DNA from 2 places in the Proteiniborus ethanoligenes genome. Region 1 is predicted to be linked to the other one. Evidence: riboswitches for the same ligand, from Rfam matches in the RefSeq annotation. Region 1 holds a riboswitch; the other holds the start of a gene.
What was found. A riboswitch is a leader RNA that binds a small molecule or an ion and turns the genes downstream of it on or off. The one in region 1 is predicted to bind cobalamin.

Region 1 (6,521 bases):
CTGCAAAACATTTTAAAACTATTGTTAAGATAGTTAATAGAAAAGAAATAAAAAACATAGAACATGAATTTCATTGTTCTGAATTTGTAAGAAAATCAATAGGAGTAGGTGCTGTATGTGAGCCTTGTGCTTTATTGACTGCTTCTAAAGGACATTTTTTAATGAGAAAAAAATCTTATAATGGAATAACCTTATCCATATGGGAGGAACTATAGATGAATAAAGCAGGTAAAATATTTGTAGTAGGTTTAGGCCCTGGAGACAGAGCACATATGACCTTAGAGGCTAAGGCTGTCATAGAAAAATCAGATGTTATAGTTGGATACAAGACCTATATAGATTTAATAAAAGATATGATAGAAGATAAAGAAGTATTTTCTAGTGGAATGAAAAAGGAAATAGAAAGATGTACAGAAACTTTAGAAATCGCGAAACAAGGGAAAGTCGTATCTCTAGTCAGTAGTGGAGATTCAGGCGTTTATGGAATGGCTGGAATAATGCTGGAGGTAGTCTCCAAAGCTGAAAGTGACATTAAAGTAGAGATAATACCGGGAGTTACAGCTTCTAATGCTGCTGCTGCCTCATTAGGCGCACCTATTATGCATGACTATGCTACTATAAGCTTAAGTGATTTGCTTACAGATTGGAGCCTAATAGAAAAAAGGCTTCACTATGCAGGACAAGGGGATTTTGTAGTATGCTTATATAATCCTAAAAGTAAAGGAAGGCAAAAACAAATTGAAATAGCTAGAGAAATATTACTAAAATACAAAAAACAGGATACTATAGTTGGAATAGTCAAAAATGCTAAAAGAGATGGAGAAACAGTTGTTATAACTACACTTAAAGATATGTTAAAACACGAGATTGACATGTTTACTACAGTTATAGTAGGTAACTCAAATACCTATTTAGTAAATGGAAAGATTATAACCCCTAGAGGATACAAACTATGATATTGGTACTATCAGGCACAGCTGATGGAAGAAAAATAATAGAAATCTTGTCTAACATAGGGTATTCGATTATAGCATCCACAGCTACAGAATACGGGAAGTTGTTAGTTGAAGCTAATAATAATTCAGTAGAGATAGTATCTAAAAGATTAGAAAAACCTGATATGGAAAAGCTAATTCTTAAAAAGGGAATAAAATATATAGTAGATGCTACACATCCCTATGCAGAAAATGTTTCAATAAATGCAATAGCTGCAAGTAAATCTACAGGCATAGAATATTTAAGATTTGAAAGAAAAGGCAGACTTTATAGTGGAGTACAATATTTTTCAAGCTATAATAGTGCAATAATGCATTTGAAGGAAACCAAAGGAAATATTTTATTGACTACTGGTAGCAATAAACTACATATATTCACATCTTCGCTTGATATTAGTAGATTATACGCAAGGGTTCTTCCTACTTATTCTGTACTTAAAAAATGTGAGGATTTAGGATTGCTTCCAAAGCAGATAATAGCAATTCAAGGACCTTTTACAAAAGAATTCAATAAAGCTATGTATGAAAATTATAGAATAGAATCTATGGTAACAAAAGATAGTGGAGATGTAGGTGGAACTACAGAAAAAATACAAGGAGCATTGGAAACAGGTGTAAATGTTATCCTTATACAAAGGCCTAATATAGAGTACACAAACTTATGTAATAGCATAGAAGAAGTTATAGAGATTGTTAATAAGAGATATAAAAAACAGTAGTTGAACAGTAGTCAAACTACCGTTCCATTATCGACAAATTCACAATTAAATAGTTTAAAATTACAGGTTCTTTTAAAAGATTAATAGGGAAAGCGGTGTAAATCCGCTACAGCCCCCGCTACTGTAAGTGAGAACGAAATCATTATTTACCACTGGAATAATATTTCTGGGAAGGTTTTGAGAGTAGGAAGTACCACAAGTCAGGATACCTGCCTGTAAATTTTATAAATAAGCCTTCGGTGGGAAGTGGTTATTTTATGTATAGTTTTTTGTGCATAGATAGAACCATAGTTTTAAGGCTGTGGTTTTTTTATTTGCTTAAATACTACTCCACATTACAGAAGGATGAGCATTAAATATAAAACATAAGGAGGTAATAATGGGAAAAGGAATTATTGTAGCAAGCTTTGGTACTAGTTATAAAGAAACTAGGAGACTATGCATAGAAAGCATAGAAAACAGAATTAGAAGGGAGTTTAGTGGATACCAGGTAGAGAGAGGATTTACTTCTCAGATGGTAATCAATAAACTAAAAAAGCGAGATGGAATTGTAGTAAACAATGTCACAGAAGCCTTACAAGAAATGGAGCGAGAAGGAATAACTAAAGTTTTCATACAGTCTCTTCACATAATACCTGGACATGAATACAATAAGCTATTAAAACAGGTAGAATTATTTAAGGAAAAGCATAAGCATATTACAGTCCATGTAGGAGCTCCATTACTATATGATTCTTCAGATTATGAGAATGTAGTTAAAGCTATTGAAATTAAGGATCTTAAACAAAACGAGGCAGTAGTATTTATGGGACATGGTACTGATCATATGTCTGATAGGAGCTACAGTTTATTGGAGAAATATTTTAGAAAGGAATATTCAGAAGATATATTTATTGGAACTGTAGAAGGCAGCACTACCTTGGAACATATAATACCTCAACTTATAGAGAAAAAAGTGACCAAGGTTAAACTAATACCTTTTATGCTGGTGGCAGGAGATCATGCAATAAATGACATGGCAGGAGAGCAAGAGGATTCGTGGAAAAGCATATTGAAGAAAAATGGATTTCAAGTAGAAGTATCTTTAAGTGGACTAGGTGAAGATGAAAAAATACAAGATATATTTGTATTACATTTAAAGGATGTTATAAACAATTAATTAAATAAAATTACTAGGAGGAATACCCTATGAAAAAATCAAGAATAATATCACTGTTATTAATAATTGTAATGCTAACTACAATTTTTACCGGATGTAGTAAAGGCAAGGAAACCGAAAATAATATACCCAATAGTGCTAGTGAAAGCAATAATGAAGATGTAAAAACAGATGACAATGAAGAATCGAATGAAGTGGTATCAGAGTATGGAGTAACTATAAATAAAGACAATGTTGTATTTACAGATGCTAGAGAAAAAGAAGTAACTATAAAGAAAAATCCCCAAAGAGTAGTTTGTCTATATAACTCTTATCTTGATATTTGGGATAGTTGTGGTGGAGAAGTAATAGGTAGAGTGGAGGAGTCAGAGGAAAAGCCTGTTGAAAGAGCTATGTCAGCCGAAGTAGTTGGAACTTCAGGTGCTCCAAGTCTCGAAAAAGTATTGGCACTAGAGCCAGATTTAGTTATTGTTACTAATGGATTTAAGGTTCAAGCGGAAATGGTTCCAGTATTTGAACAAAACAACATACAAGTTATTTCCTTAGGCAATGATTACTTAGAAGATTATTATAAAACCGTAAGACTTTTTACAGGAATAACAGAAAGAGAAGACTTATATGAAAAACATATAAATGAAGTTAAAAAAGGTGTAGATGAAATTATAGAAAAGGCACCTAAAGATAAAAACTATAAAACTTTAATTATTTTTGCTTCTTCAAAGAGCATTACAGTTAGAAACTCTGACTCAATGGTAGGAGAAATGCTTAAAGATCTAAACACAATAAATATATCTGATACGGAAACTGATCCAGCAAATGCTAGAGTTTTCAGTATGGAAAAAATAATACAAGAAGACCCAGATTTTATATTTGTACAAACTATGGGAAGTGATAAAGAAAAGATAATGGAAAGAATAAAGCAAGATGTGGAAGACAATCCAGCTTGGGCATCACTTACGGCTGTAAAGGAAGGCAAATATATAGTTTTACCAAAAGACTTATATCTATATAAACCAAATGCAAGATATGCAGAGGCTTATGAGGGATTAGCAAAGATACTCTATCCAGAAGTGTTTAATTAAAAATATAACATGGCTGTACAGTACTTTAAAAAAGTACTGTACAGCTTAAACCAAAAACCAAACTTAAGGAGAAGAGAAAGACATGACTAACAGTGATACAAAAAATGAAGTGATGAAAAAAAAGTTCATTTTATTTATTTTTATATGCATTTCTATAGCTAGCTTTTTTATAAGCATAGGAAATGGGGCTGTAAATATATCACCTAAAGAAATAATAAATGCCATATTATTTGATAAATCTACAGTAAATTATCAAATAATATGGAATGTTAGATTACCTAGGACAATAGTAGCTGCACTTGTTGGTACATGTCTAGCTTTATCAGGATCTATTTTGCAGGGAGTTATGAGAAATCCTTTAGCAGGTCCTAATATTATAGGAGTTTCATCTGGAGCAGGGCTTATGACTTTAATTATCCTAATCCTTTTCCCAGATTTTTATTATCTTGCACCTATAGGAGCATTTACAGGAGCATTGTTAGCCACTTTGTTTATATACTTTTTAGCATGGAAGGAAGGCGTAGTTCCCACTCGATTAATTCTAGCAGGAGTAGCAGTATCTTCTCTTTTAGGTGCGGGAACTAATGCATTAATGACATTTTATCCAAACAAAGTAGCAGGGGTTATAGGATTTATGGTCGGTGGACTATCAGCAACTAATTGGAAGCATGTGTATACTATATTCCCATATGCAACATTAGGTATAATTTTACTTTTATTAATACCAAATAAATTGAACATATTAATGCTGGGAGATGAAGTTGCAACAGGACTTGGAGTAAATGTAGAGAAGACTAGATTTGTTTTTATTATTATTTCCTCCTTATTAGCAGGTAGTGCTGTTAGTGTTGTTGGACTTTTAGGCTTTGTAGGGCTAATAGTGCCACATATTACTAGATTATTTATTGGCTCAGATTATAGATACTTACTACCAGCAGCTATTTTCACAGGTTCAAGTATAGTTATGCTCTGTGATACTGTTGCGAGGTTGTTATTTGCCCCTACAGAAATACCTGTAGGAATTATTATGTCAGCTTTAGGAGCGCCATTTTTCTTGTATTTACTTAGAAGAAAGGGAGAATATTAACATGGAAATGAGAATTGAAAACATAAGCGTAAATTATGGAGAGAAAAGGGCTATTAGAAATGCCAATTTTGACATAAATACTGGACAAATAGTAACTATCATAGGTCCTAATGGTTCAGGAAAATCAACTTTGGTTAAGGCAATGAGCAGATGTATAAAGCCTACAGAAGGTAATATTTATCTAGAAGGCATAAATATAAAAAATATAAACACTAAAATTATAGCACAAAAGATGGCTATATTACCTCAAGTAAAAAATGTATCTTCAGATATTTCTGTAGAAGAACTAGTATCTTATGGTAGATATCCTCATTTAAAGTTTAGTAAGAGACTGGGAAAAGAAGATATTGAAATAGTAGATTGGGCCTTAGAAAAAACAGGGCTTATTCATTTAAGAAAAAGATTTGTAGCAACACTTTCTGGTGGGGAAAGACAGAGGGCATGGATAGCTATGTCATTAGCACAAAAACCAAAAATACTTCTATTAGATGAACCTACTACTTTTCTTGATATATCTTATCAAGTAGAAGTTTTAGAACTAGTAAAAGAATTAAATCAAACTTTAGGCTTAACTGTAGTTATGGTTTTACATGATTTGAATCAAGCTGCCAGGTATTCAGACAAGATATTAGTTATAAAAAATGGTGAGCTTTGTGAAATAGGAAAGCCAGACAAAATAATAAAAGAAAAATTATTGAAAGATATTTTTAAAATAAATGCAGATATATATGAAGACAAGATAAATAACTGCCCCTATTTTATACCAAGAAAAAAAGTTACTTAAATAAATGTGTTGGAAGTGATTCATGATGATACAGATTGAAAATGTTACCAAAATGTTTGATGATTTTGTTGCTGTAAACAATGTAAGTTTAAATATAGCTAAAGGAGACTTCATAGGACTTCTAGGACCAAATGGAGCTGGGAAAACTACTATTATAAAAATGCTTACAGGCTTGTTAAAGCCAACATGTGGGAGCATATATATAAATGGTGAAAAAATGTCCCGGGATAATAAAAAAGCAAAAGAAATATTAGGAATAGTTCCTCAATATACTAATCTAGATAAAGAGCTGACAGCATATGAAAATTTAGTTTTTGCAGCAAAGCTTTTTAGGGTTGGGGACTACAAAAATAAAACAATGGAGCTTCTTAAATTTATGGAGTTAGAAAATTATAAAGACAGAAAGGCAATGAATCTATCAGGCGGAATGGCTAGACGATTGATGATAGCAAAAGCATTAATAAACGATCCAGAAATCATATTTCTGGACGAGCCTACTGTAGGAATAGATTTAAATGGTAGGAGAAAAATATGGGATATTTTGAAAACAATGAAAACCATGGGGAAAACTATACTATTAACAACCCACTATATTGAGGAAGCCGATTATCTATGCAATAAGGTATGTTTAATAGATAAAGGAAAAATAATAGACAATGATACTCCTGACAATCTTAAGAAGGAACTAGGAATTT
Region 2 (6,521 bases), on a different contig from region 1:
AGCTTATTTAGTTATCTTTGCTTTAATATTGTTTTTTGTAGGTAAGGTAGAGGAAGATAATATTAGAGATGAAAAGGAACAAAGAGATAAAACTTTAATTAAGCTATATTTAATGAACATAGAAGCAGCTTTAGGTGAAAAAGAAAATGGGGAAGAAGCTTCTAGAATTCTAACATTGTTTAAATCCTTAAAAGAAAGAATTAATGCATCTACTCCCTTTGGAAGAATTACCAACAATTTTGCGGTTTTAGATTTAGAGGAGAAAATAAAGAGAAATTTAATTTCCATAGAAGAGATTCTTAAAATAGATTTAAATGAAGATAATTTATTAGAGCTTGAAAAACTGCTTGAAAGCACAAAAAATCTTGTTATTAATAGAGAAAGCTTAAATATTAAATAGATATTATAGAGGAGTGATTTTAATGAGTATGAAATATTGTCCATCCTGTGGTGCTTCTTTAGATTTAAGTGCAAGAGAATGTAAATACTGTGGAGAAGCTATAGCTGCTGCACCACAACAGCCACAAGCACCCCAATATCAGGCACAGCCTCAATATCAACAGCCACAAGGACCTCAATATCAGGCTATCCCACAGGGAACACCACCTATAGGACAGCCTATGTATGCTACTGGTGCACCTGTTAAGACTAAAAGCAAGACTACTGCAGGAATACTTGCAATTTTACTAGGAGGTCTTGGAGTACATAAGTTTTACTTAGGAAAAATTGGTTTAGGAATATTATATATACTTTTCTGTTGGACATACATTCCAGCTATTGTTGGGTTAATAGAAGGCATTATTTATCTTACCCAAAGCGATGAGGATTTTTATAGAAAACATGTTAAATAAATAGGATAAGATTTTGTCTACAAACTAAAAGCTGCATTAAATGCAGCTTTTATGTTTCTAATCATTTAGTATTGAACCATATCCTTCTAGAAAATTTTATTGGATTAGAAGGAACTTTTTTCAAAATGATTCGTCTTATAATAAGATTAAATATTAAATGGAGGGTTTATAATGAAACGAAGTATATCTTTAATCTTATCAATGCTATTGCTCTTTACATTCATTTTACCAGTCAGTGCTTTAGAGGGTTATGATAAAGAGCTAGAAAATGCTATAAAAAAAGCAAAAACATTATTTGACACAACTCAATATGATAAGTTTGAATCCTACATAAACAGCTATTCATCAACGGTGGAATATTATTTAAGATGGTATGATAGCAAAGAAAAGCTAGGAGGAATGGAAGTAACCATTGACTCAGACGGCATGGTAAGAAATTACTATAAATATAATTACAATGAGGAAATGGGTACTAATACTTTTCCAAAGGTAAGTAAGGAAGAAGGATTAAAAGCTGCAAATGAATTTTTGAAGAAGATAAATCCAGAGCTATATTCTAAGGTGAAATATGAAGAAAATAATGAGCCATTAAATATTTATGACAGAATGTACTATTACAATTATTATAGAGTAGAAAATGGAATACCCTTTTATCAAAATAATATATACTTAAGTGTAAACAATAAAACTGGTGAAGTGCAAAGCTATGGATGCTATTGGGATAAAGTTCTTAAGTTTGATGACAAGGACAACATTATAGGAATAGAAGCTGGTCAAAAGGCATTTATAGAAAAAATAGGATTAAAGCTAGTATATAAACTGGATTACAGCAATAGGGAATATAAGCCTTATGTCGTATATACAAGCCTAGATACTAATAAGGCTATTGATGCTAAAACAGGAGAGCCTGTGAGCATATATAGCTATTATAGATATGCTGCTGGAGAAGAAATGACTAAAGACTCCTCTGTGGCAAACGATAGTGGCGAAATAGTTCTTTCACCAGAGGAATTAGATGCTATAGACAAGATGAAGGATATAATAAGCAAAGAAGAAGCAGAAAAAACTGCAAGACAGCTTTTAAATATAAGCACTGATTATAAGCTAGATGGAATAAACCTATATAATGACTGGTATAACAAAAATGACCATACATGGAACATGTATTTTTCAAACAAAGACAATAGTAATATTAGTGTAACTATAGATGCAAAAAACAAAGAGCTTAAGAGCTTTTACAGATACAACCCATATTTAGAAAAGGAAACAGTAAAGTACACAAAAGACCAATTACAAAAGAAGGCAGAGGATTTTATAAAGAAAGTCCAGGGGGATAAGTTTAATATAGTAGAGCTTGTAGAAATAAATGAGCCAATAGTAAGACCTTTACTAGAGGGAGAGGAGCCAAGACAATATTACTTTACATTTACTAGAAAGGTAAAAGATGCCTATTTCCCAGGCAATGGCTTTAGCTTGAATTTAGATGCAGCAACAGGAGAGATAACTAGCTATAACTATAGTTGGTATAAAGGACAGCTTCCATCAACAGATAAGGTAATGAGCCTTGAAAAAGCATATGGTATTTTGTTTAGAGAAATAGGTATGGAGCTACAATATATAGGGGATAGCGATCATAGATATTTTGAAGAGTACGGGGAGCAAGGCGAAGCTAAGAATGCTAAGCTTGTTTATTCCATAAAACAAGGTAAACCATTAAATATAGACCCATTTACTGGTGAGCTTTTATATGGCTTAGGAAGACCATATAAAGAAAGTGACATATCTCAATACAAGGATATAGAAGATAGCTTTGCTAAAATGGAAATAGAAGCATTAGCTAAATATGGTATATCATTCCCTGGGGATAAGTTTAATCCAAAAGAAGGTATAAAGCAAAAGGACCTTTTATATCTAATGCTAAAAGCAAAAGGGTATTACTATGATTTATCCTATGAAGATAAAGATTTTATTGAAAAGCTTTATAGATATTTAGTAAGAGAAAGCATTATAAAAGAAAATGAAAAGTCTCCCGAAGCTATAGTTACTAGAGAAGAAGCTACAAAATTTATTGTAAGGGCTTTAGGCTATGACAAAGTGGCAAGCATAGAAGGTATTTACAGCTTAAGTTTCAAAGATGCTGACAAGATAACAAAAGACCTTAAGGGACATGTAGCAATAGCTACAGGCTTAGGTATATTACAAGGATATGATGGGAACTTTAATCCAAAGACAAATTTAACCAGGGAACAGGCAGCAGTTGTAGTATTTAATTATTTGAATGTAAAATAATTTGTTCTGGATATATTAAAATAGTTTAAGAATTTTAGCAAAGTCTCAAAGCATTAAATTTCTGCAAGCTTTTATGCTTGTGGCATAGTATAGGCTTTGAGACTTTGTCATAATAATGTATTTTTCTAACCTCTGAAATCAATAGGAGTGATATGATGAACAGAATGGCTGTTATTTTCTTACTTGTAATATTATCTCTTACAGGCTGTGCAACAGATAAAAACAGTATTGAACTATCAGAATCTATTAATAGGCCATCAGAATCTAAAGTGGTTAAAAATACTAGCCATATAATTTCTGATGGTATTACTATTGAAACTAGATACTTACCCCCAGAAGGATATACAAAGGTGGAAGTGGTAAAAGGAAGCTTTGAAGAATTTTTGCGCAATCAAAGGCTAAAGCCCTATGGAGAAAAGGCTTTATATTATGATGGTAGGGAAAAATCTCCAAAGGGAATCTATGATAGTGTAATAGATGTGGATATTGGGCATAGAGATTTACATCAATGTGCAGATGCTATTATGCTTTTACGAGGAGAATACTTATACTCAATTGGTGCTTATGCTAAAATAAATTTTAACTTTGTATCTGGCTTTAAGGCTGAATATAATAAATGGATGGAAGGATATAGAATAAAAGTTGAGGGGAATAATGTAAGCTATTATAAGGCAACAGAGCCATCTAATACCTATGAAGACTTTAGGAAATTCATGGATATGGTGTTTGCTTATTCAGGGACCTTATCCTTGGAAAAGGAATTAGAAAGTGTTCATATAGATGATATGAAAATAGGGGATGTATTTATAGTTGGAGGTTCCCCAGGTCATGCAGTGGTTGTAATGGATATGGCTGTAAACCAAAATAATGAAAAAATATTTATATTGGCCCAATCATATATGCCTGCCCAGCAAACTCAAATACTTATAAATCCTAATGAAGAAAACATGAGTCCTTGGTATTCTCTAAAGGATTGTGAAAAGCTAATAACTCCAGAATGGATATTTGAATTAAATCAATTAAAGAGATTTTGAAACATAATTATTTTAGAGTAATCTAAATATTCATCCATAATTTCAAAACCATTGACAAAAGTATATTCTTTAAATATAATTATTACGAAGATAAAATTAAATAGTTTCAGGGTGCTTCTAAATAGAAGTTAAAAGGGAAAGAGGTGAAAAGCCTCTACAGCCCCCGCTACTGTAAACAGGGATGAAATCTTCCATATACCACTAGGAAACTGGGAAGGGGAAGAAAGTAAAGTGATCTGTGAGTCAGGATACCTGCCATGAAACAAGCAACTAACTGTTCCGGAGGGGAGCATGTTAACTTCATTGTATGAATTTAACACATAGGGCACCCTATGTGTTTAATTTTTTTTGTTCTTAAATTCTTACATAGTAAATCCCCTAGCAGTTAGATCTTAGTTCCTAGCTCTTAGCTAACAACTAGCAACTAGCAACTAACAACTAAAATAGGGAGGTGATTTTTTGTCACATAATATTATGCTTCAAGGAACTGGCTCATCTGTTGGGAAAAGTATTTTAACAGCTGCATTGTGCAGAATATTTAAACAAGATGGCTATAAAGTAGTACCCTTTAAATCACAAAATATGTCCTCAAAATCTTGGACCTTACCATATGGAAGAGAAATTTCAATAGCTCAAGCAATTCAGGCAGAGGCGGCTGAGATGACTCCGTTAGTAGAGATGAATCCAATCTTACTTAAGCCTATGAGTGATATTGGAAGTCAGGTCATCATAAATGGAGAACTTTTTAAGCACATGACAGCTAGTGAATATCATGAAAAAAAGCCAAAGCTTAAAAGTATAATAAAGCAAGCCTATGATAGACTTTCCTCAACCTTTGATATAGTAGTTATTGAAGGGGCAGGTAGCCCAGCAGAAATAAATCTTAGAGAAAATGATATCGTAAATATGGGGTTGGCAGAGCTAGTAGATGCTCCTGTTGTTCTTGTAGGAGATATAGATAAAGGTGGAGTATTTGCTTCCATATACGGAACTATAATGCTCATGTCTCAAAGTGAAAGAGAAAGAGTAAAGGGATTTATTATAAACAAATTCAGAGGAGATGTAGAGCTATTAAAGCCAGGAATTAAGATGATTGAAGAGCTAGTAGAAAAGCCTTGTCTTGGAGTAATTCCATATATAGATATTAACCTTGAGGAAGAGGATAGCCTTATAGACAAAGGAAAGGAGAATCTTCTTAAAGACCATGGAATGCTCCAAAGCTTAAAGGAGAAGTGCAGCAATCTTGAAAAAGACGTGGAACAAGAATATAAAAATTTGAGAAGTAAAGAATTTGATAAAATAGCCCTAGCAGTTAGAGCAAATACAGATATAAATAAAATAAAAGAAATAATGGGGTTATAAAATGCTAAACTCAACTATTCTTATTGTATCCGTAGTCTTAGATTATATATTAGGAGATCCACCAAACTGGCCTCATCCAGTACGCTTTATAGGATATATTATAAAAAAATACGAGAAGCTTATTAGAAGCACTAAGTGGATGAATTTAAGATTTGGAGGTTTTTTACTTACAGGAGGGACACTGATTACAGTAGTAGGAGTATCATATGTAATACTCTATATAGCTGAAAATATTCACTTTGCTTTTAAAATAATTATAGAGATTTATCTTGTTTATTCATTATTAGCAGGTAAATGCTTAGATGTGGAAACTATGAAGGTATACAATGCATTAGAAGAAAATGATTTGCAAAAAGGTAGGCAAATGCTATCCTACTTAGTTGGCAGACATACTTCACAGCTTAGTAATGAAGAAATAATAAGAGGAGCTGTTGAAACAGTTGCTGAAAATACAATAGACGGTGTTCTTGCTCCCCTATTTTATTTAGCTTTAGGATTTTATTTTAGGATTCCAGTTCAAGGAATTCTTTTGTACAAAACGATAAATACCTTAGACTCAATGGTAGGATATGTGCAGGAGCCTTATAGAGAAATAGGCTATGCATCAGCAAAGCTCGATGATATAGCTAACTATATTCCTGCAAGATTAGGAAGCATAATCATGATATTATCAGGTATGATTTTAGGCTACAACTGGAGAAATGGTATTAGAATACTTAAAAAAGATAGGAGAAACCATAAAAGTCCTAACTGTGGATATCCGGAGTCTGCAGTGGCTGGGCTATTAGAGGTACAGCTCGGAGGGACTAATACTTATTTTGGAGAAGTTGTCTACAAGCCAACCATAGGAAATGCTATTAAAAAACTAAAACCAGAATATATAAAAGACACTATAAGGATAATGTATGGAGCTGAAGCCATAGTAGTTCTTGTTATGATAATTGGCTTTACAATATGCGAATTCACACTATAAAACAGGAGGAAC

Region 2: it holds a riboswitch for cobalamin, as region 1 does, so the genes downstream of both, BLV37_RS08525 (cobyric acid synthase) here and BLV37_RS09485 (sirohydrochlorin cobaltochelatase) in region 1, are expected to answer to the same signal.

Annotation. Positions count from the first base shown of each region.
Region 1 covers NZ_FNQE01000021.1:8,941-15,461, forward strand. The annotation lists gene cbiG (cobalt-precorrin 5A hydrolase) at 1-215, shown strand, start outside; gene cobJ (precorrin-3B C(17)-methyltransferase) at 216-956, shown strand; gene cobK (precorrin-6A reductase) at 953-1,714, shown strand; cobalamin riboswitch at 1,762-1,945, shown strand; gene BLV37_RS09485 (sirohydrochlorin cobaltochelatase) at 2,094-2,873, shown strand; gene BLV37_RS09490 (ABC transporter substrate-binding protein) at 2,903-3,955, shown strand; gene BLV37_RS09495 (FecCD family ABC transporter permease) at 4,038-5,042, shown strand; gene BLV37_RS09500 (ABC transporter ATP-binding protein) at 5,044-5,826, shown strand; gene BLV37_RS09505 (ABC transporter ATP-binding protein) at 5,852-6,521, shown strand, end outside.
Region 2 covers NZ_FNQE01000018.1:3,817-10,337, reverse strand. The annotation lists gene BLV37_RS08545 (hypothetical protein) at 1-400, shown strand, start outside; gene BLV37_RS08540 (TM2 domain-containing protein) at 423-851, shown strand; gene BLV37_RS08535 (S-layer homology domain-containing protein) at 1,023-3,140, shown strand; gene BLV37_RS08530 (DUF4846 domain-containing protein) at 3,296-4,174, shown strand; cobalamin riboswitch at 4,267-4,448, shown strand; partial or broken gene BLV37_RS08525 (cobyric acid synthase) at 4,649-5,350, shown strand; gene cbiB (adenosylcobinamide-phosphate synthase CbiB) at 5,538-6,509, shown strand.